DNA from 3 places in the Psychrobium sp. 1_MG-2023 genome. Region 1 is predicted to be linked to each of the others. Evidence: predicted binding sites of a transcription regulator. Region 1 holds the regulator's gene; each other region holds the start of a gene.

Region 1 (10,463 bases):
TATTCATTCATCAATACCAACAAGCTAAAACACGTGAGCGCGATAAATGCTTTCAAGCTTTCATTCAAAACAATCGGATTGGCACTGTTTTATTTATCGGTATCATTGCTCACTATTTATTATTGGCATAATAAATAGTAGTAAGAATAGTACGGCATCCTCCACGTCAAGGTGTTAAGTAAGCCGTATTAACTCGGTTAATTCAGGCTCACTTTAATTGTTGCCAATACATTTGGTAATAATAACCCACTAACTGTTTCCACCAACTGGTCCACTTTCGGTAAGTGGCTATCATCATGGTCAATATAGCCTTGCTCCTTTAATTCCGAAATGAAACTTGAAAGCACCTGCTTATCAAAGAACTCAGGGGCGTTTATACCATGAATATTCGATAAACGTTTCGCTAAGGCGTGACTGTCATTATTCAGAGCACTACGCTCAATATGAGGCTTCTTCTGCATAATTTTCAATACAATCGCATAACGTTCTAATGTTTCTTGTATATGTTGAGCAAGGATCATTAATTGCGGCTTATGAGCTGTCATAATGGTGTATTGCCCATCACTATCGCTGATCAATTCTAATGCCGTTAATGATAGTAAGATATCATCAACATAAGTCGCTAATTCTTGCTGAGAAAGACCGATAAATAATTCATTCTTCAATAATGGATATAATTGCTCAATCACATTATCAAGTTGCTCTCTTGTTTTAACCCCGTGATAAACAAACGAGGCCGCGATTAATGACGGCAATGCAAACAGGTGCAAGATATTATTACGATAATAAGTCATGGTCACTGCACTAGAAATATCAAGGCTAATCACTTGCCCTAAATCATCCTCACTGACGGTAAACTTCTTTAACTCTATCGCATGAGCCAGTAGCTCTTTACCACTTAACTCAGGAATAGTAATGTCAGCAGAGTAACGCGCTTGACGTAAAAGTTTGAGGTAAAGGTCTAGCTGGGCTTCTAATGTCGACTTAGCAATAACACGACGTTCAACACCTAATACCACTAGAGCCGAGAGAGTAATAGCCGTAACTGCCGCAGCATTATTGATATTAACCATCACTTTATTAGCCAGACTATTAACCGTTGGAGTTAACCATGACGGCTTTTGTTGCTCCATTGGATTAATAGACTCATGCCATTGAGGTACTTCATTATCGAGGTGTTTATTGAGCGAAATAGGCTGACCAAAATTCACATAACCACGGCCGAAGTTTTTCAGTTTACGCAATGTTTTTACCACTTGCCCCACTGACTCTTTCTCTTTCGACTTTCCTTTCAATTCACTATGGTAAGTACCCACTTCCATGACATGGTCATAACCTAAATAAACGGGTACCAAAGTAATTGGGCGTTCGATGCCGCGCAATGCACCTTGTACCGTCATCGCAATCATGCCTGTCTTAGGAGACAGTAAACGACCTGTACGAGAGCGACCCCCTTCAGTGAAATACTTTACCGAATAGCCATTATTAAAAAGTTGGTGCAAGTACTCCCTAAACACTGCAGCGTATAATTTATTGCCTTTAAACGTTCGACGCATAAAAAAAGCACCGCCGCGGCGGAAGATTGGTCCCGCAGGCCAGAAGCTTAAATTAATTCCCGCAGCAATGTGTGGTGGCACCATACCCTGTCGGTAAATAACATAACTTAGCAATAGGTAATCCATGTGACTACGATGACAAGGCACAAAGATTATTTCTTCTCCGTCTTGAGCGAGTTGACGAACACGCTCCGCATTACTGATATTGATGCCTTTATAGAGCTTATTCCACAACCAAGTCAGAACACGATCGCCAATACGAAGCAAGCGCTCAGAGTAGTTAGCGGCTATTTCGTCAACTAATTTAGACACTTCTGCTTTAACTTGATCATCTGATAGATTTTTTTGCTGCGCATATTCTTGCATCGCAACTTGTAACGCTGGCGACTTCATCAAACGTTGATCAAGTGAGTTTCTATATAGCAGCTTTGGCCCTAGCATTGTTTGGGCCTGCCGGTGAAAATGAAAACGTGCAAGACGTGATAGCTTGTGAGCAATACGCTCATCACTACTACGAGAAGCAATTAACTCGACCATCGAGATTGGTTGACTAAAGCGAACAAAGTTGTCTCGGCCAAGAAACAACACCATCATTATCTTTCTGAGCCAAGAAGCTTGTTCATCAGCAATCACGGCAGCTTTGACAGTATCGTCTTCCCGCCCTGGCTTACGCCCCCAAAACAAGGCTACAGGTACAATCTGAACATCTTGCTGTTCTGGTTGACGTAGGAAATTTATCAGTTCACTAAAGCGATTAATAAATTTATTGGCATCATTATTTTTGCCAAAAACAGGCACCCGACCCTGCACACAAAAATAACGAGGGATCTTTCGTTCACCAAGTTGTAGTGGCTGAGTAGGTAAAGGTAGCTTTAATGACTTACAAATTCTCTCTAATGCCACCAAGTCTGTTAATGACTCCGTTTTAAGCACATAGACAATGGGCTTGTGACGATCAATATTAAGCTCGGCGCAGGGATCTTTCGGTACGAGCTTGCTACGAACTAAGAAGCGAACTGGCCAACGTAAAATATTCACCCAACGTGATAGAGAGTTTGTCATACACACTTTTACCAATAACTAAACAGAAAACACGCGTAATATATCAAATTTCATACTAAGCCCAAAGGTATTACCAGTTATTATTTGTGGCAAGTTCATTTTAACTAATACTCGATAAGAGCAATCTATTAAAGATTAGAACACCGTGGCGTAATTTAATTATTAAAGTAAAGTTTTTTTGATTAATACTTGCACAGTAATTTTTACTGTATATACTGACAGCTATACTGTATGAAAACCCAGTTCATTTATTCTAATTTGGTGCTAAGGCAAGTATATGAAAAAGTTAACTAACCGTCAGGCTGAAATCTTACAGCTTATCAAAGACAATATAGCCATTACAGGCATGCCGCCAACACGAGCTGAGATTGCTAAAAAGCTTGGGTTTAAATCAGCAAATGCTGCTGAGGAACACCTTAAGGCCTTAGCCAAAAAAGGCGCTATTGAAATCATCCCTGGCACATCACGCGGCATTCGTTTACCTCCCGAAGCTGCCAATGACAGTGAAGAGCAAGGCTTACCATTGATAGGCCAAGTGGCTGCTGGAGAACCGATTCTAGCTCAAGAGCACGTTGAAGCACATTACAAAGTCGACCCTAGTATGTTTCATCCACAAGCAGATTATCTGCTACGTGTTAACGGTATGAGCATGAGAGATATTGGGATTATTGATGGCGATTTGCTAGCCGTACACAAAACAACCTCGGTTAACGAAGGTCAAGTTGTGGTCGCACGTGTAGAAGACGATGTAACGGTTAAACGTTTTGAACGACAGGATAATAAAGTTTTACTACACCCTGAAAACCCAGAGTTTTCAACCATCGTCGTCGATTTGGAATATCAATCATTAGAAATTGAAGGTTTGGCAGTTGGCGTGATAAGAAATGGAGCTTGGCAATGAAATCATTATATTTAAACCAACAAACAACTGAGAACAACTTTGCAATCAGTTCAGGTTTTAACCATTTAGATAACTTGCTAAATCAGGGTGGTTGGCAATCACAAACGATTAACGAGATCGTTAGTCAATCTAATGATGACCAGCAGTTAGAGATTCTTGGGCCAACCCTTAAAAAGCTCAGCGAACAGCGTCGCTGGATTGTATTGATTGGTGCACCGAAACAACAACTCAAAGCATTAAGCGAGCAATACCAAATCGCAAGTGATAAGATTTTATTAGTTCACCCAAAAGATCAGGTTGATACTTTATGGGCAATGGAGCAAGCATTGATGTCAGGAACTAGCAGCGCAGTTATTGCTTGGCCAGACTCAGTTAATGCTAGGGACTTAAAACGTCTGCAGCTTGCTGCAAAACGAACTAGCGCCTTAGCGTTCGTTTTTAATATCAATCAGCAACAAACACAACGCCAATTGAATTGTCATAGTCAAAATCAATTAGCGCAGCATGTTAATCTTAGTAAGTTAAGTGGTGCATTTCACTAAGCTTTGCGACGATTTAGTAAAGCCTAAAGTTCGATTACTGTGTAACTAGTATCAAGCTAATCCCACTGGGCAACAGGCCGTTTAGACTTAATAGATGAGTTCACCTGTTGAACAAAAGAGCTCTGCGTTCGGGTTGCGTTTTGTGGTAAACACAGCTGCCCTTGTGAAAATTTGAAACGTCCAAGCGAATCGATCTCTATCGTTCCTTGGAAGAATATCTTGATATGTTTAACAATTTGTCTGATTGATTGTTTTGCAAAAACTTTCATCTTATCCCTATGAATTCAACCTTAGTGGAATAGTAAGAACACAATTCAGTTAAAAAGTTCACAAAAAACCAAAGTATTAAACTTATATTAACTTCATAAATAACGTGTACATCTTTATCGGGCTAAAATGATAGCTTCGTTACTTATTATCTAGAATAACTACATACGCCAATAAATACCTTCCCGGCATCGATGTTATTACTTAGGTTCTGTTTGGAACGTAGCACCTGCACTCTAATTCGTTTATTCACGTTATCGCTTATTCGCGATACCAAAGGGGTCACTTAAATAACGGTATTGGTATTACAACGATGCAGCACTTCGAGAAGATTGATCATAAAAACCGGAAAGGACTCTTAATGCACTAGCCATTTCACTTAACTGTTGTTCCGTCAGATTTAAATCTTTAAGTGAGTCAATCAAACACTGCTCCCGAACCGCTTTATAACGCTCACAAAACTGCCAACCCTGCTCTGATGGTTTATAAAAGGTCTCCTTGCCTTTTTTAGTTGACGTTATCATCGCTAACTTGACTAATTTTCTCAACGAGTACGCAACGTTATGGCTATCTTCTAGGTTTAATGAAAAGCAAATATCAGCGAGCTTTTTAGCACGATCTCGGTGAGCTACATTGTGAACGACCTGAATATCAAGCGAGCTTAACTCAGTAACCCCAGCAGCTTGGCTACAATGCTGCATCCAACGTAAAAATGCATTATTCATCATTGTCAATCCATACTCAAATTCACTAAGTTGTGGGCAAGACGAAGATACCAAATGTGATGATGAAACAATGACAGGTGAAGTCTTATGCGACATAATGCTTCCTAAAATATAAAGCCAAAAAACAGAACAACTCTGCGCAGTTTATCTCATACCCAACATTTTTTATATTGCCTTTAACCAAAGTAAGAGAATTAGTGAAACAGATTATTAACAAGATCAATACAGCCAAACACCGTATTGAAGCAAAGACATTATTAAAACTGGCCGTTCCTGCTATTTTGGCTCAAGTGGCACAAATGTCGCTGGGTGTCATAGATACTATCATGGCAGGACGCTATAGCGCAGATGCGTTAGCAGCCATTGCTATTGGGGTCAGTATTTTTAATCCAATCATTGTTTTCATTATTGGGATATTCTTAGCGTTAAGCCCTATCACCGCTCAATTTAATGGTGAAGAAAATAAAAAAGGTGTGCGCCAAGCATTTCAGAGCGGCATTGTACTAGCTGTGCTTCTGGCTCTTCCTAGCTCGCTACTATTAACATCGCTTGAGCCGTTACTTTGGCAAATTGGGATAACAGAGAAAATAATTCCATTAACCAGCGGCTATCTCGAAGCATTGGCCTGGGGATTGATCCCTCTCTATTGTTTTTTTGCCCTGCGTTTCTGTAATGAAGGGATGTTTGCCACAAAAGCAATCATGTATTGCTCAATTGCAGCCATACCATTTAATGTCGTGTGCAATTATTGGTTTATCAACGGTGGCTGGGGCTTAGCACCTATGGGAGCAGTTGGTGTTGGCTGGGCAACGGTGGTTGTATGGTGTGTAATGGCATTATCTCTAATCTCTTACACTGCTTTGGCTAAACGTTACCATGGCTATCATTTATTTACCCACTGGATAAAGCCAAAGCTAAAAACCTATAGCGAAGTCTTTAAAATTGGCTTGCCGATGGGAATCGGGCTAGGCATGGAGGTAGCTCTATTTGGTGCTGTGGGTTTAATGATAGGTCGCTATTCAGTGCCAGAGATCGCTGGTCATCAAATTGCGCTAAATATATCCTCAATGGCATATACCATTTCTCTCGGGTTATCTGTTGCTGTAACTGCCCGCGTTGGTTACCACATCGGCAAAAAGGATCGTATACAAGCAAGAGACACCGGATATATGGGCATTGGTTTTGGCGTTATTATTTCCTGTGTAACAGCCATAGCCATGGTCTTGTTTAACCAACAATTAGCGCAAATATTTACTGCTGATACTCAAGTTATTACAGTGGCAGTCCAGCTATTAATACTTGCGGCAATTTTTCAACTATCGGATGGTATTCAAGTAAATGCAAGTGGAGCGCTACGAGGTATGAAGGATACTAAAGTTCCGATGCTGATCTGCACTGTCGCTTACTGGGTGATCGGGTTTCCAGTCGGTTATATCTTCGCAGAACACTTTGGTATGGGTGTGAGAGGATATTGGTTAGCTATTATCACAGGACTTACTTTGTCAGCAATATTAATGACAAGACGTTTCTACCAACTTGTAAGAGTTCCTTAACTCAGGGATTATGTCATGCTTTAACAGTCCGGTTTCGTCCCTGCTTTTTAGCCTTGTACAAACGTTCATCGGCTAATGCAATCAAGCCATTTATATCACTAGTAGCAGAAAACTCTGCAACGCCAAACGAACAGGTGATAGAGCTAATCAACTCACCTGTTTTCTTAGTTTTGATCACGAGTTTTTCGATTGAATGACGAATCTTTTCGGCATAGTCATATGCTTGAGCTAGTGTGACACCGGGCAATAGAATGGCAAACTCTTCTCCACCAAATCGAAAAGCCATCGCTCCATTATCACCATTATGGGTTAACTTTTTACCGACTACTTTGAGCACTTTGTCTCCCAATAAATGGCCGTGCAAGTCATTAAATCGTTTAAAGTGATCAATATCTGCCATCACTAAACACATCGTAGTATTTGGAATCGCCAGTAAAGCTTCGACCTCTTGCTCAAATGACCGACGATTTAACAAGCCAGTTAGCGCATCATATAAAGCCTCTTGCTGACTGCTAGCTAATTTCGCCTTCAATACTCGAATCTCTTCTTGTGCTGAGTCTAAAGAATTGGAGTAATGCTTAGCCTTATCTTTCATGGCTAATGACTTGGATACCAAGTCATCAACAAAATGGTCAACTTGCTCAAAGTCATGTTTATTAGCAACGACACCAGTCAAGTCATCATGGCACTTATCCATTTCATCTTGAAACTCTTTAGCACCTTCGCGTTGAGCTGACACATAATGACTCAATGTCGAAACCATAGACTCAATGGATTTTTGTAACTCTAAAGACTGATCACCTTTAACATGCTTATTATAAAGCTGCTCAGCTCGGTAAGACGGACAAGTCTTGTATAATTGAATAGCACTATCAAGTTCTTTATTTAAATTAGGGATCTGATTCGACGCATAGGTATACCATAACGCATAATTTACCGGAATAACCGGCACATTATATTTCATCATCAATGGTATAGTTTTCTTTAATGTTGCGACTGAGTCATCGAAAACAACAGTATCGTCAATTGACATCTCGATCCCTATTTAAAATCATTCATTCCTTAATATAAAAATGCAGCTTCTTTAAAGCTAGCAAGAGCATCTGTTTCTTTACCTAACTCAAGCTGTGCAGCCGCTAATTGGTTATACAAGGTTGCACTCGGCGTTAATTTAACCGCATGCTCAAGCCAGTATACTGCTTGCTCCCAATCTTTAGCTTTTACCATTAATTGACCAGTAGCAGTTGCAAGTAATGCATCTTTATTTTCACGTTGAGCTAATTTCAACAACTTGTCTTTACACGCTTCAACATGGTCGCCATCAACAGCATTGATAACGTTTAGCAAGTCTTCTGAAGTATCTTGAGTTAAACGTTTAAATAAGTCTTTTTCAACACTTTCGTAATCACCTAAATCAACCATCAATAAAGCATAACGACCAAATACGGCTTGCTCATTTCTTAATTTACGCGGTACGGATTTAAAGCTGGCTTGTAAAGCCTCTAAGCCCTGCTGCGACGCTTGCTTTAACAAACCTTGGTAGCACTTTATACGTAGCTGTTCTACAACTTCCGCTTCAATCACCTGAAGTTTTTTAAGCTTATCTAGCATTGCAAGTAAGGTATTCCATTTCTCACAATGTTCATAGACCTTGTACGATAAACGCATAATTTCAGGCTGTTGGAGAACTTGAGACGGCTGATCTTGTAACCAGTCATAAGCGGCGTCGAAACCACCTTCCTCAATTTGTAACTGTAACCTAGTTGTATTTAATGCTAAATTTTCACTGTCGATGTCAGCAGCTGCTGCCAAGTATTGATCGCGTTGTTCAAGCTTTCCAAGCTGCTGCGCAGCTTTCGCCGCTGTTAAATAGTTAAGCAAAGGCTGCTCGCTGAAACGAACATGGCGAGTACTATTCTTTTCTGCAGCAAGATACTGACCACTGGCAAGTTCTAACACACTGGTAAACGTTTTCTCTCTGGCAATCCGGTGACGACGCCAACCAAACCAATGGCGCGTTCGCCCCCATAGCGTTAATGTATTTACCAAAGCCCATTCCGCAAACTGTAACAGTGCATAAAACACCAGAATCAGCATCACCATAACAACGACACTACTCTCGATCGTCCAATCATTGACAGCAATAAGCACATAACCTTTTTGGTCCATCAATAATGGGCCGACAAACAGGCCAGCAAAAATAATCAGCGCTAAAATTAATAATCTAACCATGATTAAGGCTCCACTGTACGAGTACGGCCAATATTACGAGTAATTAGCTCATCCGTAATTAATGTGCTGCTTTTTAATCGTTGCGGGTAGCTGATATTGACTGATACTTTATGCAGCTTTTCCAACTCACTCAACATAAATTCAGTGGTGCTATCTTGGCGATCAAAGAACTGCATAGTCCAACGTGTTGACAACTCAATTGCATGTTCAAATGCATCTTGTTGATGACGATAAATAGCTAATTGGGCTTGGATTAATTTACTCTTTAAATTCTCTTCTAAATACCATTGTTGCTTTGGCGATAATAAAGGTTCAACACCACCCGTACGACGGCGAACAGTGATAAAGCCTTCACTAAATGATTGCCATGTTTTCTCTAAGTTATCTTTCCAATCATCAGCGGAGTTTGATAACTCTTTAGAGTCACCCTCTTCTACTGCGTCAGCAAGTTTAATCATATTTAGTTTTAAGTTATCGACCTGACTAATTAAGCCATCAATTTTTAATGCATATGTTTCCGTTTGGTCGCTAGGTAGCGCTTGTAGCGATGCAATATCGTTAGCTAACGCCTTTCGAATATGAATCAATGATGGATCATTCATTTCCGCAATACGTAAATCAGCGGTTGCTAACAGCTCACTGGCCGTATTTTGATCTTTTTCTTGCCATAGTTTACGTCCTGCTAGACGAACTAAATAATTGGCTTCAGCTAATAACCAATCATTTGGGCGGCGACCAGATAACTCTAAGACTTTATCCTGAAGTATTTGAGTAACATCTTGCTGCTGTTCAATTTCTTTGCTTAATTGTGCATTCGCTTGTGCAATTGACTGCTGTTGCGCTTGAAGTTTTTGCTGTGTTTGGCGCTGCATGCTACTAAACTCATCTTCTTGAGATTGTTTCAACTCATTAATAGCAGCTTTGTCATCACCTAGCTCATTGTAGAGCCAATAACCGCCATAACCACCGCCACCAGCAAGTAATAAGATCAAGAAAATAGCAAAGACAGCTAACTTGCTAACTTTATTTTTATACTTTTTATCGAGTTCTTGTTCTGTTGGAATGTTTGCACTCATTGCCACAACAGGTTCAACTGGCTTTGCTTTAACATCAACAGGGGTAGTCTGTTCGCTAACACTACTCTTCTCAATTTTTGGTTGTTCTTCACTTACAGAAACTTCATCTTCATTGATAGTTTTTGGCTGTGGCTCAGCGTCGCCATCTGTTTGTTGAGCACTTTCATCCACTGGCACTGATTTTTCTTCAGCTTGTTTTGTGTTGACAGTATCCAGCTCAACACCGTCGCTGTTCTGTGCAAGACTATCGTTGCCCTGTTCAAGGTTATCTTCTACAACCTTCAGTTCTTCCGCCTGTTGTGCGGTATTTTTTCCAGATTTTTTCTGATTTGCGTTTCTATTTTTTTTCATTGGGAGAGCTCTGTAATTTCAATAATTTGCTTAAAATCGCTTGATCATTTGCACCAGAGGCAATAACGATTCTCGACAATCCGTGTGCTAAAGCAACCTTGGCTACACGAGGGCTTGGCACAATAATAGTTAACTCAACTAACCATGATTTATGGCTATTATTCACTAAATGTAATAGGTTTTGTAGAATTTCTGCAC
Region 2 (10,463 bases), on a different contig from region 1:
ATAAGGCTAAAGATTCACGGTTAAAGTCAGCAGCAGCGTTATTAGCATCATTATTTGTACCATTTTGGTAGAAATATTCTTCAACATTACCTTCGCGGAATGCATCAATACCGTCAAAAACTATCACACCCTTAGATGAGTGGACAAATAGGTTGAAGATATCGATGTTTGTGTAATCAGTACCGAATTTAATGCTGTGATCACCTGTTAGGTAAGTTGCATCAAATTTGAACGTGAAAGTGTCATTTTCAAGGTAGTTAGCGTGGCGGTATTGATCAGGACCAAAAGCGATGTCACCACCACTCTTTAAGTTTTCAATCGTTACATCAGCCATGCCCATATCGAACGAGTCTTGTAAAGTCTTTACACTCTTTTGTGTGATGCTGATTTCTGTAGATAAATCATCAGACCAATCTGAGTACACTTTAACTGCGAAGTTATTTAACTCTTCTGATTTATTGTACCAATGTGAAGATAAACGTAATTCATTTTCTCTATCACTTGTATTACGGGTACGGTTCCCTTTGTTATATTGGTACGTGAAAGATGCGCGGTGCTCATCGTTGATGTTCCAATCGATTTTAGCAACTAACTTTTCATCTTCTTCAACGGGTGTTACTGCCCAATCACCTAAATCGTTTAAACCATATACGCTACTAGCGATTTCACGAATTTCAGCTAACTCTTCAAGAGTTGCATCTGTCTCGTTTGGCGTACCTGATCCTGCTGGTCCCCACTCTACACTTTTAGGGGCGTCGTACTTTTCATAAGACGTGAAAAAGAATAATGTGTCTTCAATTAATGGACCGCCAAGGCTAACACCGTAAGTTGTTTCATCAAATGGTTGAGGAACTTCAACGCGCTTTCCATTTTTAACTGTTTCAGGTGTGCCAGCCATGTCATCATTAAGTGTTTCGTAGAAGAAACCACCTTTAAACTCATTCGTACCTGACTTGAATACTGAGTTGATTAATGCGCCACTGAAACCAGATACACCCGCGTTAAATGGGGCAACATCAACTGTTACTTGATCTAGTGCGTCAAATGGGATTGGCGAACGCTGTGTTGGGTAACCACCACCGTTTAGACCAAAATCATCGTTTTGGCTGATGCCATCAACAGTGATAGAGTTAAATTTCGGGTTCATACCCGCAACACTCATTTCACGGTCAGAACCAGGTAAGATAGTAACAAGTGGATTAGCACGAACAACGTCTTTGATGTCACGTGTTAAGCTTGATGCACCAGCAATGGCGTCTTGACCGAAGTAACTTGAGCTACCCGGAGCTGTTTCAGCAATGACTGAACCCGTTACCGCGATACGCTCAACATCGTTCATTGAAAGTGCTGTTGTAAGTTTTCTTACTTCACCTAATTGAAGGTAAACATCAGTTAACGTTTGGTCTTGGTAAGTCTCTGAATCGATTTCGATTTTGTAAGGGCCACCAACTTTCAAACCTGATGCAGAATAATTACCTTCTGCATTAGTTTCAATTACACGCTTAGCACCTGTTGGTACGTGGATGATGGTGATTTTCGTGTTAGCAAGCGGTTGACCAGCTTGAGTAACAACTTTACCACGCACAGCTGATGATGTGTCAGCAGCAAATGCTGGGGTTGCAAGACTTAAAGCGACTGCAACGGCACTAGCTGCAGCAGTTTTTTTCAGTAAATTATTCATTATAGAATAGTTCCTTGGTGTTAAACGCTGTTAAAAAAATTAACAAAGTGAAGTTTTTCTAAGCGAGATTATAAATATTTCTCATAAAATATCGAACTTTTATGACAGTTGTATGTCACAGGTTTTGCATTTTTTTTATGCAACTTAAGAGAGTGAAAAGACGGGGATAAATGTAGTGGATATTTTATAATTATACTTATTACATGTGCTTAGATAATAACCTGTCAGTTGTGTCAGCTTTTTTGGTATGGCTTTAAGATAAAAAATCAAACACTTGATTAAAGATACTTATTATTAATAGTGTGAAGGCGGTCACGTTGTTAGTTTGGTGTATCTAAGCAAGCTCGCAAAAAATAGTGCTCTAGCTGTTTTTGTTTAGCACACTGTTAACGATGATTTAACAAAATGTTTTTTGTTATTTACTGACTCGACTGTTACACTACTGGTCTTTTATACAGTTAACTTATTGACCAATGATTCTTTATATTGCTGAGAAACCCAGTCTTGGGCGTGCTATCGCCAATGGCCTGTCGTCTAAACAGAAAAAAGGTGATGGCTTTATTACCTTAGACAATGGCGATGTCGTGAGCTGGTGTATTGGTCATTTGCTTGAGCAAGCAGAGCCAGATAAGTATGACGACCGCTATAAGAAATGGCAGTTTGCTGACCTACCAATCATCCCCGAACAGTGGAAACTGATACCAAAAGCTCAAACCAAAAAGCAATTAGCAGTGCTACGTAAGTTAGTAAAGCAAGCTAGTCACTTGGTTAACGCGGGCGATCCTGATCGTGAAGGGCAGTTATTGGTTGATGAAGTTATCAGTTACCTTGGGGTTAAAGGTGTTAAATTTGATAGTGTTCAACGTTTACTTATTAGTGACTTAAACATTGCTGCAGTAAAAAAGGCCTTGGTTAACTTGCAAAGTAATAAGACGTTTCGCCCGTTATCTGCTTCTGCGTTAGCTCGCTCTCGAGCAGATTGGCTTTATGGCATGAACATGACTCGTGCGTATACTTTGATTGGTCAGCAAGCGGGTTATCACGGTGTTTTGTCGGTGGGGCGAGTACAGACCCCTGTCCTTGGCCTAGTGGTACGGCGCGATCAAGAAATTAAACAGTTTACGCCAACACCTTATTATGATGTTGTGGCCACATTACAAACGACTCAGCAGGAGGAGTTTGAGGCGAAGTGGCAACCTAGTAAAGCCTGTGAAAAGTATCAGGATGATCAGGGCCGTGTAATATTTCGTAAGCTAGCTCAAACTGTGGTAGAACGGACACAAGGGCAGGCGGCAAAAGTGTTACAAATAACCGAACAAAGTAAACGTCAAAACGCACCGTTGCCTTTTAATTTATCTAGTTTACAAATAGACGCCGCTAAAAAATTTAACTTAAACGCTAAGCAAGTGCTGGATATTTGTCAGGCTTTGTATGAAAAGCATCAATTAATTACTTATCCACGTTCAGATTGCCGTCATTTACCGGTTGCACATTTCAAAGAAGCCACTCGCGTTTGTGAGTCTATAAAGCACAATTGTCCTGACTTATCACATGCTGTGGATAATGCAAATCTAACTAGGAAATCAAAAGCTTGGGATGATAAAAAGGTTTCTGCGCATCATGCTATTATCCCAACAGATAAAAAGTACGTAGCAGCTAACTTAAGTGGTACTGAAAACAAAGTTTATCAATTAATTGTTCTACATTATTTAGCTCAGTTTTATCCGCCTTTTAATTACCAACAACAACAAGTTGATGTTGATATTGCTGGCGGTTTATTCACTGCCAAAGCTAAGCAAGTGGTTGAACAAGGGTGGAAAGTATTATTTAAATCGGACGCTAATGAATCGTTTTTACCTAAGCTTAAAGAGGGCGAATCATTACATTGTTTGAAATCTTCGGTCTTGGATAAGGTGACTGAGCCACCAAAGCACTTTACCGATGCGACCTTACTGGCGGCAATGACAGGTATTGCACGATACGTACAAGATCCTGAAATTAAGAAAGTCTTAAAGGAAACAGATGGTTTAGGAACAGAGGCAACCCGTGCTTCTATCATCGAATTACTCTTTAAGCGGCATTTTTTGCATAAGCAGGGGAAGCAAATTTTAGCGACTGAGGCTGGAGTAGCGCTCATCACAGCTTTACCTGTCGAGTCTACAACGCCTGATATGACCGCGTTATGGGAGTCAAAACTCAATGCAATTGCTGGAAAAGAATTACAGTATCAAGCATTTATGCAGCCGCTTGAAGCTAGCTTAACACCGCTGGTGGCCTCGGCAGCGTTAACTTCCAAATCAGTCTTTCAAGGTTTAAAGTCTATGCCTAAGCCTGTTCGTAAGGGAAAACGTAAATTTACCAAGAAAAAGCCGACCAGAACTCGTTCTGGTTAATTGTAAAGCGCTATGAGTTTAGTCGAACGAGAACTGGTATAAGAAGTCGAGTGCTTGGCGAGTGTTATGAATGAATTCCACAAAAAATTGTGGTGCTAATTCATAGCGCAAACCTACTTCTGGTTCAGAATCAAAGACGCCAACACCGTAGCGGATCTGTAAGTCTGGTCCGATATAACCACTTACTTCAACTTTGGTCTGCTCACCACTGCCACTCGTATTTAAGCTCAAATTGCTAATGCCTAACTTATTACCAATATCACCGACAAGCTCTTGTGATTGCCCGATACCACTACTAAGCAGCATTGAAATTGCCATATCTTCGCCACTAATACCGTCTTTACTTTTAATCGCGCGGCCTCGAACTAAGTATGATAGGGCTTCTTGTTGCGCCATCACAGGCGTTGAAAATATAGTGAGTTTAGGTGTTTTTGCATCTCCATTAACATAAAGTCCAGCGATGACATCATCGTTAGTATCTTGTGGGTCCCGAATTGCTTCGATATTGATGATGGGGTTGGTTAAAACTCCGGTAAAGATGAGCTGACCTTGCTTAATCAGTAGGTTTTGCCCCATCGCTTTATACGTAGCGTCACTTAAAGCAAGATCGCCATGGCCATTAAGCGGTATATTCTTGTTTTGAATTAAATTCAGCTTTCCTGCTAGTGATGACTTTAAACCGAATGCATCGATACGTAATTTATCGTTGATTAATACATTTACATCCAAATCAACCGCAAGGGGTTTTTCTTTTTGTTTTGATTTGATAACTACATCATCCGATAAAGAAACCGCTGAGGCGGGTAATGATTTAATTTTAATGTTTCCTTGGTCAATATTAATATCACCACGCACTTTGGCCAGAGTAGTGCCTAGGTCAATATGAATATCAGGGCTAAATGTTACATTGATATCTTTTGATGGTGCTAGAGACAATGATTCACCTCGTAGCGATACTTGTGCTTCCAATGACTCGACCCAATTTGCAGTTCCTGAAAGTAACCCGTAGCCATCGCCTAATTCAAAATGACTACTAAAAGCACTTTCCTGACCTTGTAATTCAATTAAAGAGTTGAGCTTGTAGATATTACTAGGCAACTTACTGCTATTAATGGTGATATCTGTTAACGCTAAATTACCAAAGAGTTGCATGCTTTCAACTGAACCAGTAAAACCTGTATTGATATTGACTTCACCATCTAGAGCTTCAATGTGCGGAATAAGATAACGATAAGGTGCTAGCTGCAATCCGTCACCTTGAATGTGTCCGGTAAGCGTTGGAGCTTTAGAAAAAACGTCACTAATTAATGTGGTATAAAAGCGTCCTAAGGTGTCTGATTGCAAATCAACGATAATATTAGCGAGGTGTTGATTAACTAAAACCTGAGTGGTGAGTTGATTAAACTGATGTTTTATTGTGTTGTCTTGATATTGGGCGCTGAAGAGTGCATTACTGACATTAATGGTCGATGTAAGGTTAAACTGTGACTTATTTGTCAGGGTAAATTGTGCCGCTAATGATGCGTCGCCACTAAGAATGATATCTTTGGCAATATGTTTGTTAATCTGCGCTAAAGAAAAGTTATTAACACTGATGTTACCCTGGTTACTTTTAAAATTTTTCACATCAACAGATAAATCATTATCAAGACAAATGTTGGCTCCTTGCTCTCGCAGTTGTTGCCAACAATGTTGTGATAGATTAACAATATTGTTTAGCATGGAATAGCTAAGTGCGGTTGATTGGGTTAATTGCCATTGTGCAAAAGGAGTTCTTATCTTGGCCTGCTCAAGTTGGCCTTGCCATTGCTCAGCCATTGAACCTGTCAGTTGCAGGTTAGCCTCCCAAGGAGCTCCAATGCTTTTTAGGCTCAATTGGTGCTGCTCTAAGTCACCGTTGAGTTGTAGATCAGCTGATTGAATAGTGATGTCACCAAGGCGTAGTTTTTTGATTTTGCTAGTAATTGATAATGGGTAACGTGAATCAAGGGTGATTAAGCCCTCACTGTCGATACGCGCGATGGTAGTCTTACTTTCACTATCGGAAAAATCTTCGACAGTGAGTTGATGTTCTATCTTTGGGGCTCTTATCGCTCCAGTAATCGCTAACGTTCCTTTTGCTGAACCCTCAAGTTGAGGAAGGAGATCGGAAAAAGAATCGATAGTGACTTTACTGGCGATATTGAATTGCTGATCAATAGTGCCATCTAACATTAATTCAGATTTTCCAGCATTTAGTATTAACTGGTTAATATGCCATTGGCCATAGGGGGCTTTAACAGCACTACGGCCAAAGGCCTGCCCAGTGGCAACGAGAGGCTTATTTAACCAGTGCCCATTAAGCGCGAATCGGCTTATATCAACTGTCCAGTGAGGCTTATCTTCGGTTGTTTCTAAGAGTAATTTAGAGGATATCTCGCCATTAATTTTGCCTTGATGCTGTGGCCAGTACTTATGAGGAGAGATATTGTTTAGTGCTAATTCGCCGTTCCAACTTAATTTCTTCAGCCATTGTAACTGGCCTACCGCTGAGATTGTACCGTCTAGTGTCGTTATCTCGCCTAAGGTTAATGTTGCCTTTGATGGAGAGCCTTGACCCGCGATGAGCCATTTAACCTTGGGTAATTGTGGAAAATTAATACCGCCCTTAGCCTTGTAATCAAAGTTTGCTAGTACTCCCTGACTTGAAATGTGCCCGTCATCAATGATTAACATTTGCTCTAGATAAGGTACTTGAGCTGATTTCCAATCTATATCGAGAGTAAATGGTAAGGCTTTATTGAGCAAATTGACTTGAGCATTCAGTTTACTCGAAATAGCGCCTTCGCTGACCACGGCTAGTGTTAAGTCATCTAATTGGCCGCTACTTTGTAGTGATAAGGTTGATTTATTAATCACCAGACCAGCAAGTTCGACTTTCTGCTTTGATTGGATATCAATAGCTAATTCATGAGGGAGTAAAGGGCCCAGCGTTATCTTCGCGTTTAGTGCTAGCTTTGCTAATGAGTGATTGGCTTTAAAAGACTCTATATTGATTAACTTCTCGTTGACTGTGGCCTGTAATGATAATTGCGTTAGCTCATGTTCAATCGGGCTAGGTTGACGCTGTTGTTGCAAGCTTGCGTTAATTTTTTGAACAGATACTTGGTTGAGTGTTATATCTAATGGGATGGTAGGGATACTAAGTTGAGACAAAAAACCAAGGTCCACAAGTTGAGAAGGCTGAGTTGTTGTTAATGGTGGTTTAGGTGTACTAATTTTCGGGGGAACAGCGGGCTGTGCTTGAGTGAAATATACCGTATCAACGCTGAAGCTGTTGACCTCAACCCTAGAATTTTCAATTGATATAGCCGTAGCTAACTGGTTAACTTTCAGCGTGTGTTGAGGGGCCACTAATACAAAATGATCCAAGGAGAAGTGTTGTAACTCAATGGCAAATGGAAAAGTGATTCGTTCCAATGCTTTGGTGTGTTGAGGAGCGTCTTTTGACACTTCTGTCTGAGTTAGCGTGACACGCTTAGCTTTTAATTTCTCAACGCATAACGCTGAGTCCCATGCACAGCCCCAACGCCAGTCAATGGCTAATGATTCGATGAGTAGATGTTGACTCGGTTGCTTAAATTCAATAGTGTTAAAACGAGGAGAAAAAAATAAGCTCCCGTTAGCAAGCTCAATCGTTAAGCCTGATACGGCACTTTGGCCCACTTTGATTAATAGCTTGTTACCAAGATGGCTAAATAGTAAGACACCCACAATGACTATGAGGCTTAATGGGATAGCAAAAACTTTACGATAAAATAAACGGCTCATAAGTCTAACCCTATAGCAAAGCTAATTCTAAAAGGCTTGTCAAAAGGGTCATGATCATCTTCTGTTAAGCCAAAAGCAAAGTCTAATCGAATCGGACCCACGGGGGTTTGCCAGCGAATGCCTACGCCAACATCTGATTTTAATGACTCTGAGAAATCATCAGTAACGGTGCCGACATCATAAAATGCAGCCAGACGCCAACTTTCTGTGACTGGGTAACTATATTCAGCGCTGGCTAGCGCTTGGTATAACCCACCTTGCGCTTCAAGAACCACTTTGTCATCACCATTGGTTGTTTCGGCTAGGGGGGCTATAGATTTAAAGTCATAGGCACGCAAATTATCATCACCTCCTGCAAAAAAACGCATAGATTGAGGAACATCATGAATCGACGAAGCTTCAATTGCACCAATATCAAACTTAAATATGAATTGGTGAGTGCCATTAATGCGGCGGAGCCAATTAGAGCGAATGGATATCTTCGCTAAGTCAACAGAAGAGCCCCAAGCTTCGTTAGCAAACTCAACAGAGTATATTTGACGGTCGCCCCAACTAGGGTCTAATCCTCCTCGGCGGCGTGTCCGGGTGTAACTCACTCCGGGTAAAATTAAACTATCGTGTTGGTTAAGCGTCAGATCATTTTCTCGTTCTAGCTTGAGAAATAAAATACGTTGCCAGTCACCTTCTAGTGCTTTGTGGCGCTGCCATTGCAGAGAGAACTTCTCATAGGGATTTGTCAGTACATCCGAGCGTTGCCAGCCCAAAATATAGTTAGTGTAATTATAGTTTGGGTCGGCATAAGGCACTTTATAACTTGCGGTCAATGACTTTTCTTGCTTTGTGAGCTCAAGACTGGTTTCGAGACTGTGCCCACGACGATTAAGCCAAGGTTTTATCCAATTGATACCTCCCCGCATACCAAGATCGGTATCGCCACTTAAATCTGTACTGACCCCTGCCGTCAACTCAACGATATTCTTAGGTTTGTCCACAATTGCAACGTTAATATCAACTGTTTTTGTTAATAGGTTTGGTGGTTCAGGAATTGCTTGGATACTCTTAAAATAGCGGCTTTGGTTTAGGGCTAAGTTAAACTGTGCAAGGGTATCACTTAGGTAATGTTCACCTGGCTTAAAAGAAGCCATTGATAATATGAGTTCTCGTGCAGGGTGGTGTTCAGGGATTTTTATCTCACCAAAAGTAAAACGCACGCCTGTATCGTATATTTGACTGAGCTGGGCATTATTTTTTTCAATGTCAATAATGACTTCGCTAGTTAACCACTTGGCTTCAAAATAACCCTTGTTTACTGCAATATCAGCAAATTGAGCTTTAGTATCATCGAAGCTGCCGTGATGAATGCGCTTGCCAACGGCAAAGGGGTACTGTTGCTGTTGCCTTTTAAAATCATCATCAAGTGCCCCAATACCAATTAAACGAAAATCAACTTGTGAGAGTAACGTTGGTTCTCCTTGTTTGATATCAATATTGGCTACGGGCTGGTCGTCTTGATTTAGGGTTTGAACCTCAATATTCGCTGCATAATAGCCTAAAGCTTGCAATGCAATCGTAGCTTGTTTTACGACTTGTAAACGCCAAAAACTTAAGCTTTCATTCTGGTTAAATGACAACTGATTTAGGTAGACATTGACATTCTTTTTTGCGGCACTAGTTAGAGAGTCATCAGATGAAATGATGTGATAAGTCACATCAATATCTTTTGCGGTGCTATAAAACGATGATATTAAGCAAAGTAAAATGAATAGAATGTTTCTCATTATTGAAACAATGTCCTTAGAGTGACTGTTATTATATACAGTACTTGTCTATAATGAATGTCATTGGGCTTTTGATGATGGGTATTATAAACGGGATGGTTACCGATGCGTAAAATAATTCACGTTGACATGGACTGTTTTTTTGCTGCGGTCGAAATGCGTGATAATCCAATTTTAGCCAGCTTGCCAATAGCGATTGGTGGAGCGAGTGATCGACGTGGTGTTATTGCTACGTGTAATTATATTGCTCGGGAGTATGGGGTACGAAGTGCTATGGCGACATCCTTGGCGTTAAAGCTTTGCCCGCACTTACAACTTGTGCCTGGTCGGATGGGAGCGTACAAAGAAGCATCAGCACAGGTGTTTGAAATATTTAAACGTTATAGCTCTTTAGTTGAGTCTTTAAGTTTAGACGAGGCTTATATTGATGTGAGTGATTGTCAGCTATTTTCTGGCAGTGCGACGTTAATTGCTCAACAAATCAGACAAGATATCCTTGACGAAACAGGCTTAACGGCATCAGCTGGCATTGCACCTAATAAATTCATGGCTAAAATTGCATCTGACTTAAACAAACCAAACGGACAATTCGTTATCACCCCTGATCAAGTCGATGAGTTTGCGTTTAATTTACCGCTAAATAAAATCCCCGGTGTTGGTAAAGTCACTTTCGGTAAATTACAACAACTCGGACTCATGACAGGAGAAGATATTCGAGCCACTGAGCTTCCTTGGTTAGAGCAACGTTTCGGAAAAATGGCTCATGTACTTAAGCAACGCAGTTTAGGGATCGATCCCAGC
Region 3 (10,463 bases), on a different contig from region 1:
AAGCACCTGCAACGCCTGTGCTGCTATTTGTTGGTTTATTGCTCCATCAAACTTCACTTGAGCAAAATCACGGACGCGGCGTAATAATCGATTGGCTATTCTAGGCGTACCACGTGAACGTTTAGCAATTTCAAACGCCCCTGCTTGATCAATACCAACTTCAAGCTGCCCGGCACTGCGAATGATTATGTCTTTGAGCTCATCGACTTTATAAAATTCTAAGCGAAGCGGTATTCCAAAACGAGCGCGTAATGGTGAGGTTAATGAACCGGCTCGAGTTGTCGCACCGATTAAGGTAAAAGGTGGCAGCTCTAACTTGATTGAACGAGCAGCTGGTCCCTCGCCAATCATAATATCAAGCTGATAGTCTTCCATAGCTGGATAAAGTATTTCTTCAACCACAGGGCTTAACCGATGGATTTCATCGATAAATAAAATATCACCATGTTCCAGGTTGGTGAGCAGTGCTGCTAAATCCCCTGCTTTTTCTAATACCGGCCCCGAGGTTGTTTTAACGTTAACATCCATCTCATTAGCAACAATATGTGCTAAGGTGGTTTTACCTAATCCCGGCGGACCGAAAACTAACATGTGATCTAAAGCTTCATCACGTAGTTTCGCTGCCTGGATAAAGATATTAAGTTGAGACTTTGCTTCTTCTTGCCCGGTGTAATCGCTAAGCATTTTCGGGCGCATCGCACGATCAACTTGCTGTTCTTGCGGGTTAATCTCAGTGGCTTGTATTAATCTATCTGCTTCTATCATTATTTATCCTAAAGCATTGCCTTAAGCGCTGCTTTAATTAAGGCTTCACTATCCATTTCTGGCAGTTTAACTTTTTTAACGATTTTAGTCGCTTGATTTTGTTTATAGCCTAAAGCAAGAAGTGCATCAATAGCATCTTGTTCCACATCCACAGTCTCAATAAAGGTAGACCCTAAGTCACCATCTAGTGGTTGCGCATCAGTTGCAAGACTATCTTGCTGTTGCAAAGTGAAGTTTTTAAGGCGGTCTTTTAATTCAATGATCAAGCGTTCAGCAGTTTTAAGGCCAATACCTGGTAACTTGACTAATGCTGATGCATCACTGTTACTGACTATTTGCACAAATTGACTGGCAGATAGCCCCGACAAAATCGCTAAGCCCAGCTTCGGACCAACCCCATTGGCCTTAATAATCTCACGGAATAATTCGCGCTCAATTTTATTGGCAAAACCATAGAGTAATTGCGCGTCTTCACGAACGACGAAATGCGTATGAATGATGACTTGCTCACCCACCTCTGGCATTTGATAAAAACTGGTCATTGGCATTTGTACTTCATAACCAATTCCACTCACTTCCAATAGCAACAGTGGTGCTTGCTTTTCAGCAACAATGCCGTTTAATCGTCCTATCACAATACTTCCTTACATCGATTTTTTAAATGACTCGGTAACGTGCGCATCGAACTACTGCGTCTTTTACCAGACTTTGAAATTAACCCTTGATGGGCATGGGCATGACAAATGGCAATTGCTAGTGCATCGGCGGCATCTTCCTGTGGCTTTGCAGGCAGCTTAAGCATTTGGGTGACCATATGACCCACTTGATCTTTAGTTGCAGCTCCAGTGCCAACAACCGCTTGTTTAATTAAACGCGCGGCGTACTCACTCACGGGGAGGTTAGCATTACACGCAGCCACAATCGCAACGCCACGAGCTTGGCCTAGTTTTAACGCAGAGTCAGCATTACGTGACATAAACACTTGTTCAATGGCAAACTCGTCAGGTTTGTATTGCGCAATCAACTGGGTCACGCCATCAAAAACTTGTTTGAGCCGCTGCGGTAACTCTTTTTCTTTAACACGTATACAGCCGCTAGCAAGGTAGGTTAACTTATTACCCTCTTTACGGATCACCCCATAACCCGCGACACGGGAACCAGGGTCAATACCTAAAATAATTGTCATTGCCTACACCTTTGCCAATCTATTGCTATAGAGTAAGCAATCAAACCACTGGTTGCAAGTACAGTATTATAGAAAGCATAAAAAAAGCGAGCCTAAGCTCGCTTTTTCATCACTGAATTCTAGAATAACAGAAAATTATTCTGCGTCTGTTTCGCTATCTGACTCCGCTACTAATGAAGCGATGTTTAAGTCAGTTAACTGGGCAGTATTTGCTACACCCGGCGCATTAGTCAGTGGACATGCAGCAGTCGTTGTTTTCGGGAAAGCCATTACGTCACGAATTGAGCTTGCGCCTGTCATTAACATAATTAAGCGGTCTAAGCCGAAAGCTAAACCAGCATGTGGTGGCGTACCGTAACGTAATGCTTCTAGTAAGAAACCAAACTTCTCTTGGGCTTCTTCATCAGAGATACCTAAGATGCGGAATACAGAGGCTTGCATCGGTGCATTGTGGATACGTACCGAACCACCACCTAATTCACAACCGTTTAAAACCATGTCATAAGCATCTGATAATGCAGCAGCAGGGTTTGCTTCTAACTCTTGTGCCGTTACGCCGACAGGCGCCGTAAACGGGTGATGTAAGGCGTGGTATTGACCATCAATTTCCTCAAACATTGGGAAGTCAACAACCCAAAGCGGCTTCCACTCATCTGACGTTAGGTTTAAGTCTTCACCTAATTTTAGACGTAAAGCGCCCATTGCTTCTGTCACTACTGTGTAGTTATCTGCGCCGAATAAGATAATATCGCCTGATTTAGCATCAGTACGTTTTAATAACTCAGTCACTACTTCTTCGTTTAAGAACTTAAGGATTGGCGATTGAATACCTTCCATACCCGCATCGATGTCGTTAACCTTCATCCACGCTAAACCTTTAGCACCGTAGATGCCAACGTACTTACCGTAGTCATCGATGTTCTTACGGCTTAATGATGCGCCGCCCGGTACACAAATAACTGAGACACGGCCTTTAGGGTCGTTAGCTGGGCCAGAGAATACTTTGAACTCGACCTCTTTTAAGATATCAGCAACATCAACTAACTCTAACGGATTACGTAAATCTGGCTTATCAGAACCAAAACGACGCATTGCATCAGCATAACTCATCGTTGGGAATGTGCCTAAATCAACGTTTAGTTGCTCTTTGAATAAATTAACCACTAACTCTTCGGTTTTAGCACGTACTTGATCTGATGACATGAACGACGTTTCAATATCAATCTGTGTGAATTCAGGTTGACGGTCAGCACGTAAATCTTCATCACGGAAACATTTAACGATTTGATAGTAACGATCCATACCAGACATCATTAACAGTTGTTTAAATAACTGTGGTGATTGCGGCAATGCGAAGAATTTACCTTTGTGAGTACGACTCGGTACTAAGTAATCACGCGCGCCTTCAGGTGTTGCTTTCGTTAAGATAGGTGTTTCGATATCTAAAAAACCGTTATCTTCTAAGAAACGACGAACAAAACCAGTCACTTTAGAACGGAATACTAAACGCTCAGTCATTTCAGGGCGACGTAGATCTAAATAACGGTACTTTAAACGTTGTTCTTCAGAGTTTGTTTGGTGATCATCTAACGATAATGGCAGTGGCTCTGCGCGATTAATAATTTCTAACGCTTTACCTAATACTTCTACGCCACCAGTAGGCATGTCTTTATTTACTTGGCCTTCAGGGCGACCACGTACGATGCCTGTTACTTTAACACAGAACTCATTACGTAGACTGTTTGCGATAGCGAATGACTCTTCTAGGTCTGGATCATAAACAACTTGGATTAACCCTTCACGATCACGTAAATCTAAAAAGATAACGCCACCTAAGTCGCGACGCTTGTTTACCCAACCAACAAGTTCTACTTGTTGACCAATTAATGACTCGTTTAATTCACCGCAATAATGACTGCGCATTGATATACTTCCTGATGGTTGCCCTAAGGGCTATTGTCGAAATGACGATAAGTATAATGAAAAATTGACTATTAGGTAAGACCCTAAGGCGATATGTTACCAATTGTTGATACGCGATGACTTAATCGATGTTTTTATACACAACCGAGATGATTCAATTAACATTTTTAAGTGCAATAATAATTACTAAGAGACACTCGCTACGCACTGGGTTAAAATAGCTCTTTTGTCTAATTCTACCTAGTTATGAGCCAATCACGCGATAATATCTTTGCCGCCCCGTTAGAAAACATGGGCGATTTTCAATTTGATCAGCAAGTTGCTGAAGTTTTTCCTGATATGATCAAACGCTCGGTGCCCGGCTATAGTAATATCATTACTGCGATTGGCATGTTGACTAAACGTTTCGCTCAAGATGACTCGTCGTTATACGATCTCGGCTGTAGTCTGGGTGCCGCGACATTAGAGATGCGCCGCCATCTTGATAAAACTAATTGTCGCATTATCGCCGTTGATAACTCCCCTGCGATGATTGAGCGCTGTAAACTGCACGTTAACGCGTTTAAAAGTGATACGGACGTTGATGTTGTTTGTGGAGATATTCAACAGTTAGACATCAGCAACGCCAGCGTCGTGGTGCTTAATTTCACGCTACAATTTATTGACCCTGCAGATCGCCAAGCGTTAATCAATAACATTTATCAAGGCTTACGTCCCGGCGGCATTTTGCTGGTCTCTGAGAAGCTACGTTTTGAAAATGAGACCGCACAGCAATTATTGACAGACTTACACCATGACTTTAAACGTGCCAATGGTTACAGTGAATTAGAAATCAGCCAAAAACGTAATGCCCTAGAGCATGTCATGCTAACAGATACATTAGATATTCATCGCCAGCGCTTTGCCAATGCTGGGTTTGCTACCAGCGAATTATGGTTCCAGTGTTTCAACTTTAGCTCGATGATAGCCATCAAAGCCTAACCCACAGCCAATGACTACAGGATTTTCCTTTTAACATGATCGATTTTAGTAATTTTTATCAACACATCGCCAAAAATCAATTGAGCCATTGGCTAGAAGTATTACCGGCGCAACTGGCCACGTGGCAAAAAGAGCGTCAACACGGTCAGTTCCCTAAATGGCAAAAATGCATTGAAAAACTGCCGACCATTGAAGCGGATAAAATTGATTTTACTGATAGTGTCACTATTAATACGTCCCAATCAGTAGCACCGGGTGAATTAAAAAAATTAGAATCTTTACTTGGGATGTTTACGCCGTGGCGTAAAGGCCCGTTTCACGTTCATGACATCCATATTGATACCGAGTGGCGTAGTGACTGGAAGTGGGAGCGTTTACGCGAGCATATCTCTCCATTACATAACCGTACCATTCTCGATGTTGGCTGTGGCAGTGGTTATCACTTATGGCGCATGCTCGGCGATGGTGCTAAGTTTGCTGTCGGGATTGACCCATCAACGCTGTTTTTATTCCAGTTTGAGATTATCAGGCACCTTGCTAACAATGATCAACGTGCTCACTTATTGCCATTAGGAATTCAAGAGCTTCCTGCCCTTAAAGCCTTTGATACGGTTTTTTCGATGGGCGTGCTTTATCACCGTAAATCACCGATTGACCACTTAGAGCAATTAAAAAATCAGTTGCGCGCCGGTGGCGAGCTGGTGTTAGAAACTCTGGTAATTGATGGTGATGAAAACCAAGTATTGGTTCCCGCAGGTCGTTACGGCAAGATGAACAATGTGTGGTTTTTACCAAGCACTGCCGCATTAGAACTATGGTTAACCAAACTTGGCTTTGAAAACGTGCGCACCGTTGATGTGTGTGATACTAGCGTTGAAGAGCAACGTAAAACACCGTGGATGGACTTTGAATCACTGAGTGATTTCTTAGACCCTAACGATCCAACGAAGACCATTGAGGGTCACCCAGCGCCAAAACGCGCGGTGATTATTGCTAATAAGCCGTTTGATACAGAGATCGCCAGTCAAGAAAGTTAGAATTGATGCAAATGCCAGCGGCAAGACTTGTTTGCTGGCATAAATTACATCGCAACGTGAATGTATTACCATTTGACCTACAATAATCTCTCAACTTCGCAACATATAAACAATCAACAGTGTAATCCACTAACATACCCTATTAACTCTAACAACACCCCCTTCCCGGTATAACTTATTGTATATTAATAATGTACATGTTAGTTTCCTTGAGAATTAAACTTCGTTTTAAAGTTAATTTCTTCATAAAAGGATGTTTATGACCCCCCTAAAAATCTCCCTACTTGCGTTAGGTCTGTTAGCCACACCAGCGGCTTTCGCCACAAGTGCTGCGTTTGTCACTACTTGTGTTGGTCAAGATAATCAATGTACCGACACAAAATTACAAAAAGATTTTGCTTTATCAGCCGCAAGACAGTATGCGACCAGAACAAATCAACCAGGGACATATAAAGTTGTTATTCAAAGTGATGCCAATGACAGCGTTAACGTTTATGATTTTCAGCTCTATCAAGACTATCATATCGTTGAAGGCTTTGATGGTGGTGATATGTCCAACCCTTACACCGCAGTGCGACTTACACGTCAGTACCCTGCTAATTATTCCCTTAGCCAAGCGGTGAATAAATTTGTATCGCCTAAATACGCGACTAAGCACTTCGCAAATAAACACAACCTCCCTACAAATAATAATGGGGCTTTAGATTTAGTGGATTTTTGTGAGGTCAGTCACACAGAGGTTAACCCTTCTACAATGCTTCAGAGGTGTGAAAAAGCTCTCTGGGCTAATAAATACTGGCAAGAAACATACTTAACGAAATCGGAACAGAATGAATTGTTGGGACAACTTGGGTTAACCCAAACTATTAATGCTACTGTCGGTATTATTGAATCGACTCTCGAGGGTATGCTGAACCTAGGCATAAAAAGAAGTGAAAATATCACCAAATCATTCGGTGGCCCACTTCGCTTTGAGCGCTTCGATGGAACCGTTGTTCTTACTAAGCCAACTTTGGATGGCTCAATTGAGTATATAAGATTTACAATTCCACCTGAGAATGATATCCCTGTTAGTAAGGAAGGATTTATTGATTTTGAAAAATTAAATAAGTTGGCAGAGGAAGGCACTTACTCATGGACTCACGCAAGTGCACCTTACGTTCACTCTATTGCCAACCGAACTGGCATGATGCGATGGCGCCGCCTCGCTATAATGATTGATGAGGGCTTTGAATGTACTAGTTGTCGTGTCACGATAACAGAGCCACCTATTCAAAAGTAAACTTACCTTGTAATTTTCTATACTTCGGGTCCAATACAGCCCGAAGTATGGTTATAACTCAAAGCGCTTTAACCAAACAATAGGTAGTGTGACCTTTGGGATGATCAACTAACTCGCCGAACACGCTATAGCCCATCTTTTCATAAAAAGGTTTTGCCTGAAAACTTAAGGTTTCAGTGCGTACATGGCTAAAGCCATTATCACGAGCAAAGGCTTCTGCAGCGACCATCAAGTCTACGCCAACCCCTTGCCCTCTAACATCTTCTGATAACCACAACAGTTCAATAATACAATAGTTCCAAAAGGCAGTGGCTCGTATGCCGCCAACAACCACCCCTTGGTTGTCTTTAGCAAAAACAGCAAAGCGAGTGTCAGGCTCAAACACAACGTCATCAGCTAGGAAGCGTTGATTATAGCGTTGAATACCTTCACTTATCGTTTTTAAGTCTGATGTCTGCGGTGAGGTCGTCACTTCAATTTTCATGACAGTCCTTAAATGGCGAGTAACAAAGAGTCTATTGGACAAAAGATTTGATACAGAGAAAAAGAAATGCGATGAGCGGCTTTGATAAATTAAATCAAACAAAGCAACCCATCATTTATACTTAAACTAAGCGAAGAAATGAGGTTAAGAGCGCGTACGTGGTTTTTGTTTCTGGCGGTGCTTCTTATTTTTCGCTGGTTTTCCTGCTCGTTGTTCATCCGCTTTTTTAAACGCAGCGTGTTTACGCACAGCACGGCGAATACGCGCCGTTTTGTTACGGTGTTCTTCGCGTAAATTTAGAAACGATTCAGTTTCATCAGCTAACCCAACTAAGCCGCGTAAGTAATTAATTTGAGCTAGTTCCAGATCTTGCCAACCGCCTCGAGGCAGCGATTTATCTAGCGCGATGTTTCCGTAACGCAAACGTATTAAACGGCTAATTTGGATTTCTTCATGCTCCCACATTTGACGTACAGCGCGATCGCGCCCTTGAGTCATGATCACGTGATACCAACGGTTTAAGCCTTCACCCGGTTGTAGTTTAACTTTAGTGAAGTTAACTTTGCCGTCTTCTTTTAGCTCAACACCCGAACGCAGGTGTTGGATGTTTTTATCAACCACTTCGCCAAACGTTCGCACCGCATATTCACGTTCAATTTCCATTTTTGAGCGAGTTAAACGGTTAGCTAATTCACCATCAGTGGTAAATAACATTAAGCCGGACGTATTAGTGTCTAAACGACCAATAGCAATCCAACGGCTATTGCGAATTTTTGGCAAACGATCGAAGATAGTATCACGACCTTCGGGATCTTTACGTGTTGAAAGTTCACCTTCTTGTTTATGATAAGCAATGACACGGCAAATCTGTTTGTCAGACTCTTCAAGGTTAACTAAAATGCCGTTATAGCGAATCGCATCCGATGTTTCAACACGCGCACCTAGGGAAGCTATCTCGCCATTAACGCTGACTTTGCCTTCACTGATCGCTTTTTCTAATTCTCGGCGTGAGCCTTGGCCTGCGCGTGCTAATACTTTTTGTAATTTTTCACTCATCGTGATGCCTATTGTTGCTCGAAACTACTAATGGCAGCATCGAGTTGGTTTTCTGTTAATTGTGGTAGTTGCGATAACGAAGTTAAGCCAAAATAATCTAAAAAGCCGTTAGTCGTTCCATATAAAGCGGGCTTACCCGGTATCTCCTTATGTCCAACAATTTTAATCCATTGTCGCTCAGTCATGGTCTTAATGATATGACTACTAACAGCCACACCACGAAGATGCTCTATCTCACCACGTGTAATCGGCTGTTTATACGCGATTAAGGCTAAAGTCTCAAGTAAAGCTCGCGAATATTTGGCAGGCTTCTCAGTCCAAAGACAACTAAGCTGGTCACTGAGTGCCGGATTGGTGATAAATTGATAGCCTAACGCCGTTTGCTGTAGCAAAACCCCACGATCTTTATACTCATGGTCTAATTCATTCAGAATGTCTGAGACTTGAGATTTTTTTAATTGAAACGATGCCAGCACTGATTCTTGGAGCTGTTTAATTGTTAAGGGTTTATCCACGGCAAATAAGGCAGCTTCGATTAATTGCTTTTCTGGTGTGTTCATTGACTTGAGTTACTCATCTTGCGCCTGTAATAAAAATATAGCCAGTTGTTCTTCGCTGTCTAATAATGCAATGCCGATAAGTTTTGACTTACATAGCTCCAAAATAGCTAAAAATGAAACAATGGCACCGCTACGCCCTTCCTCGAATTTAAACAGTTGGTTAAATTGCAGCTGCTCTTGTGATTGTAGCTGTAGCATAATTTGGCTCATGCGTTCTCGAGTTGATAACGATTCCCGTTGAATATGATGGTGGGCATTGACATCAATATGTTTAACCACACGGGCAAAGGCTGCGGTTAAATCCTGTAGCGTCACTTGCGGTGCGAGTACGACTTCGGTTAGATTATCAGCCTTGTCAGCATTCGCGGCATGATAATCGCGATTAATACGTGGCAGCGAATCAATATCAAGTGCGGCTTGCTTAAATTGCTCATATTCTTTGAGGCGTTCAACCAAGGCAGCCCGAGGATCATCCTCTACCTCTTCGACTTCTTTTTCAACGGGCAATAACATCCGCGATTTAATCTCAGCTAAAATTGCCGCCATTAATAGATATTCAGCGGCTAAGTCCAAGTTTAACCCTTTCATTAAATCAACATATTCCATGTATTGATCGGTTATATCGCTAATAGGTAAATCTAAAATATCGAATTTATGTTTACGAATTAAATACAATAACAAATCAAGCGGTCCCTCAAACGCGTTAAGAAATACGGTTAACGCTTCAGGGGGTATAAATAAATCTTGTGGCTTATCCGCCACCGGCTCGCCGTCAACAATAGCTATTGGTGGCTTAGTTAATTGCTCAATTAACGCTGTATTGTCGATCTTATTCGACGTTTGTTGCTCAGACATTAAATTACACTTATGTTCAACACGTTATTCGAACGGGCTAGGATCGCCAGCGCCAACACGGATAATTTCAAAGCTACCTTCTGACATATCGATAACTGTGGTCGGTTGTTCACCTAAATGACCACCATTAACAATCAAATCAACGTGCTTTTCTAACTTATCACGAATAAGCTCAGGATCAGACTCGGTGATATCTTCTCCTGGAAGGATTAGTGACGTCGACAGGATAGGTTCACCTAATGCATCTAATAACGCATGAGCAATCTTATTATCTGGCACCCGTAAACCAATGGTTTTACGTTTTGGATTTTGGACCCGCTTAGGCACTTCTTTA

The links. The regulator LexA, encoded in region 1, represses DNA repair genes until DNA is damaged. The targets are predictions, from matches to a motif close to TACTGTATNNNNATACAGTA.
Region 2: a site for LexA is predicted at 2,122-2,141, ahead of Q8W26_RS05140 (DNA topoisomerase III). Genes of this name have one in related genera too.
Region 3: a site for LexA is predicted at 1,998-2,017, ahead of ruvC (crossover junction endodeoxyribonuclease RuvC). Genes of this name have one in related genera too.

What each region holds. Positions count from the first base shown of each region.
Region 1 covers NZ_JAUYVJ010000001.1:46,697-57,159, reverse strand. Annotated here, with positions in the region: gene ubiA (4-hydroxybenzoate octaprenyltransferase) at 1-131, shown strand, start outside; gene plsB (glycerol-3-phosphate 1-O-acyltransferase PlsB) at 198-2,618, opposite strand; gene lexA (transcriptional repressor LexA) at 2,896-3,519, shown strand; gene Q8W26_RS00195 (SulA-like leucine-rich domain-containing protein) at 3,516-4,061, shown strand; gene Q8W26_RS17860 (DUF1107 family protein) at 4,118-4,330, opposite strand; gene Q8W26_RS00190 (winged helix DNA-binding protein) at 4,634-5,149, opposite strand; gene Q8W26_RS00185 (MATE family efflux transporter) at 5,251-6,606, shown strand; gene Q8W26_RS00180 (GGDEF domain-containing protein) at 6,620-7,639, opposite strand; gene Q8W26_RS00175 (heme biosynthesis HemY N-terminal domain-containing protein) at 7,669-8,838, opposite strand; gene Q8W26_RS00170 (uroporphyrinogen-III C-methyltransferase) at 8,841-10,265, opposite strand; gene Q8W26_RS00165 (uroporphyrinogen-III synthase) at 10,252-10,463, opposite strand, start outside.
Region 2 covers NZ_JAUYVJ010000007.1:6,314-16,776, forward strand. Annotated here, with positions in the region: gene Q8W26_RS05135 (TonB-dependent receptor) at 1-1,681, opposite strand, end outside; gene Q8W26_RS05140 (DNA topoisomerase III) at 2,155-4,074, shown strand; gene Q8W26_RS05145 (translocation/assembly module TamB domain-containing protein) at 4,093-7,884, opposite strand; gene Q8W26_RS05150 (autotransporter assembly complex family protein) at 7,881-9,662, opposite strand; gene dinB (DNA polymerase IV) at 9,768-10,463, shown strand, end outside.
Region 3 covers NZ_JAUYVJ010000004.1:163,811-174,273, reverse strand. Annotated here, with positions in the region: gene ruvB (Holliday junction branch migration DNA helicase RuvB) at 1-765, opposite strand, end outside; gene ruvA (Holliday junction branch migration protein RuvA) at 774-1,400, opposite strand; gene ruvC (crossover junction endodeoxyribonuclease RuvC) at 1,397-1,951, opposite strand; gene aspS (aspartate--tRNA ligase) at 2,087-3,874, opposite strand; gene cmoA (carboxy-S-adenosyl-L-methionine synthase CmoA) at 4,121-4,855, shown strand; gene cmoB (tRNA 5-methoxyuridine(34)/uridine 5-oxyacetic acid(34) synthase CmoB) at 4,891-5,892, shown strand; gene Q8W26_RS03660 (hypothetical protein) at 6,152-7,174, shown strand; gene Q8W26_RS03655 (GNAT family N-acetyltransferase) at 7,233-7,658, opposite strand; gene rluB (23S rRNA pseudouridine(2605) synthase RluB) at 7,803-8,714, opposite strand; gene scpB (SMC-Scp complex subunit ScpB) at 8,723-9,274, opposite strand; gene Q8W26_RS03640 (ScpA family protein) at 9,284-10,129, opposite strand; gene Q8W26_RS03635 (L-threonylcarbamoyladenylate synthase) at 10,154-10,463, opposite strand, start outside.